One region of the Paludibacterium paludis genome, then DNA from elsewhere that is predicted to be linked to it. Evidence: predicted binding sites of a transcription regulator. Region 1 holds the regulator's gene; each other region holds the start of a gene.
The links. Region 1 encodes FNR, which switches genes on or off when oxygen is low (the NO sensors DNR and NnrR bind a similar motif). Its sites were predicted from a motif close to TTGATNNNNATCAA; they were not measured.
Positions count from the first base shown of each region.

Region 2: the regulator FNR is predicted to act here: its motif matches at 1,460-1,473, upstream of JNO50_RS09165 (universal stress protein).
Region 3: the regulator FNR is predicted to act here: its motif matches at 1,024-1,037, upstream of JNO50_RS07150 (phosphoketolase family protein).

Region 1 is NZ_CP069161.1:891,053-893,317, reverse strand. It holds gene hemN (oxygen-independent coproporphyrinogen III oxidase) at 1-638, opposite strand, end outside; gene fnr (fumarate/nitrate reduction transcriptional regulator Fnr) at 748-1,494, shown strand; gene JNO50_RS03950 (DUF1853 family protein) at 1,498-2,265, opposite strand, start outside.
Region 2 is NZ_CP069161.1:2,031,210-2,033,474, reverse strand. It holds partial or broken gene JNO50_RS09170 (IS110 family RNA-guided transposase) at 1-686, shown strand, start outside; gene JNO50_RS09165 (universal stress protein) at 946-1,395, opposite strand; gene JNO50_RS09160 (acyl-CoA thioesterase) at 1,517-1,942, shown strand; gene JNO50_RS09155 (tellurite resistance TerB family protein) at 1,960-2,265, shown strand, end outside.
Region 3 is NZ_CP069161.1:1,568,664-1,570,928, reverse strand. It holds gene JNO50_RS07150 (phosphoketolase family protein) at 1-965, opposite strand, end outside; gene JNO50_RS07145 (TetR family transcriptional regulator) at 1,081-1,731, opposite strand; gene adeC (AdeC/AdeK/OprM family multidrug efflux complex outer membrane factor) at 1,809-2,265, opposite strand, start outside.

The sequences.
Region 1 (2,265 bases):
CCTGCTTCGCGCGCGGCCTCGATCACTTCCAGCGTTTCGGCTTCGCTCTGTACCCGGTTCACCGCCTGCTGCACGGCCGGATCGAAGTCCTGGATACCGACACTCATGCGGTTAAAGCCCAGACGCGCCAGCTCGAACACGGTATCGCGGCCGACCTTGCGCGGATCGATTTCGATCGAATACTCGCCTTCGGGCAGGAATTCGAAACGTGTCTTGAGCAAGGTCATCAACCGTTCCAGTTGTGCATCCGACAGGAACGTCGGCGTTCCACCACCGAAATGCAACTGAATGACTTTCTCCCGTTTGCCCAGCGCGGCGACAACCGCATCCACCTCTTTTTCCAGATAATCGAGGTAGGTATCCGCCTTTGACTTGTCTTTGGTGATGATCTTGTTGCAACCGCAGTAGTAGCAGACAGTGTTGCAAAAAGGTAAATGAGCATATAATGATATTGCCCGATTGCTTTGACCCAGTTGATGCTGGCCCAACCAGCGCAGATAATCGTCGGGGCCAAACGCGGCGGTGAAGCGGTCAGCCGTGGGATACGAGGTGTAGCGCGGTCCGGAGCAATCCAGACGCTCAATAAGCTCGCGATCGAATTCGCAGCTGTCCGGAAAAAACGGGTGGGTGGGTGTCATGGCGGTCCTGAACTGGAAAAACCTGTGGTGGACTGGTAAATTTGTAGAAAACGGATAAAATCCGCTTTGACAAGCGTCAAGCTTATTTACAAGGTTGCTGAAATACAGCATGAACGACCAAACGTTGATCCCGCTCCATACTCTCAAGGTAAGCTGCTCCAACTGCAGTCTGCGAGAATTGTGTCTGCCCGTCGGACTTAACCGCGAAGAGCTCGCCCAGCTCGACGCCGTCATCCGCCAGAGTCGCCGCCTCAAGCGCGGGGAGTTCCTGTTCCGCAGCGGCGAGAACTTCAAGTCCCTGTACGCCATCCGCACCGGTTTCTTCAAGACCTGTGTATCGAGCCAGGATGGTCGCGAACAGGTGACCGGCTTCCTGATGTCCGGCGAACTGATGGGTCTTGACGGCATATCCTCCAGCGTTCACGGCTGCGACGCGATCGCCCTGGAGGACAGCGAAGTCTGCGAGCTGCCCTTCTCCCGCATGGAGAGTCTCGGCCGCGACATCCCCAGCCTGCAGCACCATTTCTTCCGGTTGATGAGCCGCGAGATCGTTCGCGACCAGAACGTCATGCTGCTTCTTGGCAACATGAAGGCGGAAGAACGGCTGGCCGCCTTCCTGCTCAACCTTTCCCAGCGCCTGTCCAGCCGCGGCTTCGCCGCCAACGACTTCGTGCTGCGCATGAGCCGCGAGGAAATCGGCAGCTTCCTTGGCCTCAAGCTCGAAACGGTCAGCCGCACCCTGTCGAAATTCCAGCAGCAAGGCTGGATCACCGTCGACCACAAGCACATCCAGCTGGTGCTGCCGGAGCAGCTCAAGGAGCTGATCTCGGGCTGCGTACACGCCAACGGTCAGTAAGCGTCACGGGCGGGGTCCGCTCCGCCCGTACAGCTCGGCCAGCCGTTTCGCATCCGGCCAGCCTTCCGGCACCACGAATCCCCTGGAGACCTCTCTCCACGTTCCATTGTCTTCCATGATTTCGGCGACCATCGCCACACGATCGGCCCCCTGCAGCCGCGCGGCCAGCTCTCCCGCATCAAGACTTGCGGCTTGCCCGCCCCGCCAGGGCGACAGCCAGCGGCTCCGGTCAAGAATCACCCAGCGCGCCGCGGCGCCCCGGCAAGGCAAGGACTCGGCGCCTTGCCGCCACCAGCCGCCCAGCGTTCCCTCAGGATCCCCACCGCCGGCCCCGGCGAACAGCCCCCCCACCAGGCGCGCCGCGCTGCGGCATCCGGCAAACCCGTCAGGCAAGGCGCGCGCGCCCTCCGGCAGAGTCGGCAACGCCAATTGACGCTTCATCGCCAGGGTCTTGAGCTGCATGCCATCGCCAAGACTCGCGCCGACGCATTCCAGTGGTGACTCACCAAGCTTCAGATAGAATTTGCAGGCAAGCTCCAGATGCCATGGCTCGCCATCGAGCCAGAGCAGAAAATCGAACTCGCCGATCGTCATTCCGTTACCGCGCCGCACCTGTACGTTGCGGGCGGCAAGACGGGAATGCGACGAGGTATCGAACCAGAACGCCAGAAGATGCTCGGCATAACGACCAAGCCGGTTGGAAGGCGAGGCCGACAACCAGCGCTCAAGACAGCCTGGAGCGCGGTCGAGGCTTCGTAGCCGGCTCACCGC
Region 2 (2,265 bases), 1.1 Mb from region 1:
TGCGTTACGTGGCCGCCAAGAGCGCCGAACAGCAAGCCTTGTCCGCACTGCATCGCTTGCGTGAGGCCCGCATTGCCGAACGGGTACAGACCAACAACCAGATCCATGCGCTGCTGCTGGAATTCGGTATCGCGCTTCCCGTCGGGGTGCGGGGGATCACGCAGTTGCCGATGCAGCTGATGGACGAGACCAACGGTTTGCCCGTCAAGGCCCGGCAGATCTTGCAACGACAGCTGGAGCACTACCGCTTGCTCAAGGCGGAGGTCGAAGAACTGGAGCGCGAGATCGCGGCAGAGGCCCGGCAGGACGATGTCGCCCTGCGGTTGATGACGATACCCGGCATCGGCCCGATCACCGCCAGCCAGTTGTCGGCAGACGCCGGCAATGCCAAGGACTACGGCAACGCGCGTGACTTTGCGGCATCACTGGGTCTGGTGCCGCGACAGTACTCGACGGGTGGAAAGTCCAAGCTGCTGGGCATCAGCAAACGGGGAGACAAAAGCCTGCGCCGCCCGCTGGTGCAATGTGCCCGGGTGATCATGCAGAACGCGCCGCGCGGGAAGAGTGCGATGGCAGCGTGGACGATGGCGCTGATGCAGCGTCGCCACTCGAACATCGTGGCCTGCGCACTGGCCAACAAACTGGCACGGGTCGTGTGGGCGGTACTCGCGAAAGGCGGCGAGTAGAAGCCTGCTTTTGCCAAGACAGACACTGATGACGACAACCGGCCCACGGCCTGCAGAACCCCCCGACAATGAAAACAGTCATGAGAGACTGAGGGTTTTTTAGGGACCTGCAGGAGCGGCTCACATCATGGATCGGGCATAGCTGCCCACCAAGAATCCGGATAGATTAGAGCAAGCCTACCCCGTCATTATTCATCAGCACTCTGTTCTTGCAAAGGTCAGGCTGACCATAGATTTCATTGACGCGCCGAAAACCGGTTCAGTCGCCCGGATGGCGCAACAGCAGCACAGGAATGTCCGCCGTCTTGAGCACCCCTTCGGCCACACTGCCCATCAAAAGATGCATCAACCCCGTCCAGCCGTGCGTACCCATCACGACCAGATCGGCCCCCCACTGGGTGGCATCGGCGATCAGCACCGAGGCGATCTTGTCGCCCCAGCTTTCCAGAATCTTGCTTTCGGCCGAAAGCCCCGCCGCGCGAACCGTTTCGCAGCAGGCCGCCAGCACCTGCTCGCCGGATTCCTTGACCGATTTCTGCAATTCCGCCGCATCAAGAAACTCGGTACCGCCCCAACCGAACTGAGCCAGATCGACCACATGCACAAGACGCAGTTCGGAGCCCAGCGCGGCGGCCAGCTTGCTCGCTTCGGCGAGCGCCACATTGGAAGATTCGCTATCATCCACCGGAACAAAGATTTTCTTGTACATTTTGCGCCCTCTTCTTGAAGTTAGCCTCTACAGGACCAGTCTAGCAAAATCGACTGGCCCACGGTTGATGCAGATTAAATACTTGAAGCCGGGTTGACAATCATTTCAGGACACCCACCCGATGGCACGCGTTGAAATCCCCCTCCCGGATACCTTCCTTTTCGAAACCGCACTCGACATCCGCGTCGGCGACATCAATTACGGAGGCCACATGGGAAACGACGCCATTCTCACGCTCGCCCAGGAAGCCCGCATCCGTTTCCTGCGGCAAAGCGGCTACACGGAGATGGACGTCGACGGAGTCGGCATCATCATGGCCGACGCAGCCATCCGCTACATCGCCGAGGCCAGGCATGGCGACCGCCTGCGCTTCCGGATCGGCATCGGCGACCTCTCCCGCTGCGGCCTGGAACTCATTTATCAGGCAACCGATGACAGAACCGGAAAAGAAGTGGCAAGATTGAAGACAGGCATCGTGTTCTTCGATTACGGGCACCGCAAGGTCGTTCCCATTCCGGAGTCTTTTGCAGCACGATTTTGCCGATAACAACAGGGAGGCTACCCATGAGAACATATCAACGCAACAGCCCGGAAGCCATCGCCCGCATACTGGCCATGTTCATGATCACCGACGGCAACATGGACGAACGCGAGCTGGACGCCCTGGAAAAGCTGCACACTTACGATCTGATCGGCCTTGACCGGCGCCGCTTCACGCAGATCCTGACCGACTACTGCGACGACATCTCCGACGAAGCGGACGAGGCGGACGGCACCATCCGCCTGATCGACAAGGCACGGGTCGATACCCTGCTCGAGGACATCACCGACCAGGGCAAGCGCATTCTGACCTGCGCGATCGCCATCGAC
Region 3 (2,265 bases), 680 kb from region 1:
TCTGGCGTCATATCGGAGAACGGCACCTGGTGGCTGCGCCAATAGCCTTCGACTTTTTTGCCGTCAATATTCTTCGGTCCGGTCCAGCCCTTGGGGCTTTTCAGGATGATCATCGGCCAGCGCGGACGCGACAACGCCTCGCCGCGCGCGCGCTCGGCGGCGGCTTGCTCGCGGATCGCGGCAAGACTCGCCATGCAGGTGTCGAGCACCTCGGCCATCCGCTGATGCGTCGGCGCCGTGTCGTCCGGATCGGCCACTTCGACCACGTGCGGGGTATAGCCATAGCCGCGGAACAGGTCGAGCAGTTCGGCATCGTCCAGGCGGGCCAGCACCGTGGGGTTGTTGATCTTGTAGCCGTTCAGATGCAGGATCGGCAGCACCGCTCCGTCATCGATCGGGTTGAGGAATTTGTTGGAGTGCCAGCTCGTCGCCAGGGGGCCGGTTTCCGCTTCCCCGTCGCCCACCACCGCCACCACGACCTGACCGGGATTGTCGAAGGCGGCGCCGAAGGCATGCGACAGCGCATAGCCAAGCTCCCCGCCTTCGTGCATCGACCCCGGGGTTTCCGGCGCGACGTGCGATGGAATGCCGCCCGGAAAGGAAAACTGCTTGAACAGCTTTTTCATGCCCTCGAGGCTGTGATCGACGTCCGGATAGATTTCACTGTACGTGCCTTCCAGCCAGGTGTTGGCCACCAACCCCGGTCCGCCATGCCCGGGTCCGGTGATGTAGATCATCGGCTGGCGCTCGCGGCGGATCAGGCGATTCAGGTGAACATAAATGAAATTCAGTCCGGGCGTGGTCCCCCAGTGCCCCATCAGGCGCGGCTTGACATGCTCGCGCTTGAGCGGTTCGAGCAAGAGCGGGTTGTCTTTCAGGTAGATTTGACCGACCGACAGGTAATTGGCGGCGCGCCACCAGGCGTGCATCAGGTCGAGTTCTGCGGATGTTAGTGGATTTGTCATAACAACATCGTCCTCTTCGGGTTCGTAACCATTGTGGAAGAGCCTGTGCGGGTGCACGTTGATGATGATCAAGCCCGGAATCGGGGCGAGGAGGCCCGGTGGCGCCTCGCCGGAATCAGGGACAGGAGCTGTCGGGCAACCAGGAGTCCAGCCTGAAGGTCCCCCGGAAAAACGGCAGGAACCAGGTGTCGGCTTCGGCCGAAAGATCGATGCGCTCGGGATGCAAAAGCCAGATGTCGATCAGCCCGCGCGCCATGGAGTGGTAAATGTGCGCGGCCTGGCGCGCGGTCAGCCCCGGCAACAGATCGCCCTCCTGGTCGGCCCTCGCGAAAATCTTCTCCAGCCGGTCGAATTTCTCGGTCATGAACGAACGGTCCATGATCAGCACGTTCGCCATTTCCCCGACGAACTCGCAGCGCAGGTTGAGGATGCCGATCACGCAGCGCATGTCGGGATGTTCGGCGAAACAGCGCAGCACGTCCTGACTGTGCTGCCACAGGCAGCGCACCGCCCGCTCGGGCGACCCGGCCCGGGAAAGTTTGGCGTCAAGCTCGTCAAAACGCGGGATGATGCGTTCGCACATGGCGTTGAACAGGGCGATCTTGTCGGTGAAATGCCAGTAGATCGCGCCCCGCGTCACCCCCGCGGCCTGAGCGATATCGGCGAGCGACGTGCGGCTCACGCCCTTTTCCCAGAACAGGCGTTGCGCCGTATCGATCAGCCGTTGCCGCGTCAGTTCGGCTTCTTCCTTGGTCTTGCGTGCCATGTGCTGCCTTTGCCTTCCCCTGTCTTGTGCGCACTCCCGTTAAAAAAATCCCCCGGTCTTAACCGGGGGATCGAGCCTTAGGAACCTTTCACGGCGCCGGGCTCCGGCTGCCAACCGCCGCCCAGGACCTTGTACAGGGTCACGCGGGAGGCAAGACGCGCCTGGCGCGTCACAATCAGCGACTGCTCGGCACTGTACAGCGAACGCTGGGCATCCAGCAAGGTCAGATAGCTGTCGACGCCGGCCTTGTAACGGGCGTTCGACAAGCCGTAGCTCAGCCGCGCCGCTTCGGCGAGCTTTTGCTGGGCCGACCATTGCTCCTCGATGGTGCCGCGCACAGCCAGGGCGTCGGCGACTTCGCGGAACGCCGTCTGCACGGTCTTTTCGTACTGGGCGACCGCGATGTCGCGCTGCACCTTGGAGGTGCGCAGCGTGGCCAGGTTCACTCCGCCATCGAAGATCGGCAGCGAAATCGACGGGCCGAACGACCAGGTTCCCGAACCACTGTCGAACAATCCGGACAGCGTGGGACTC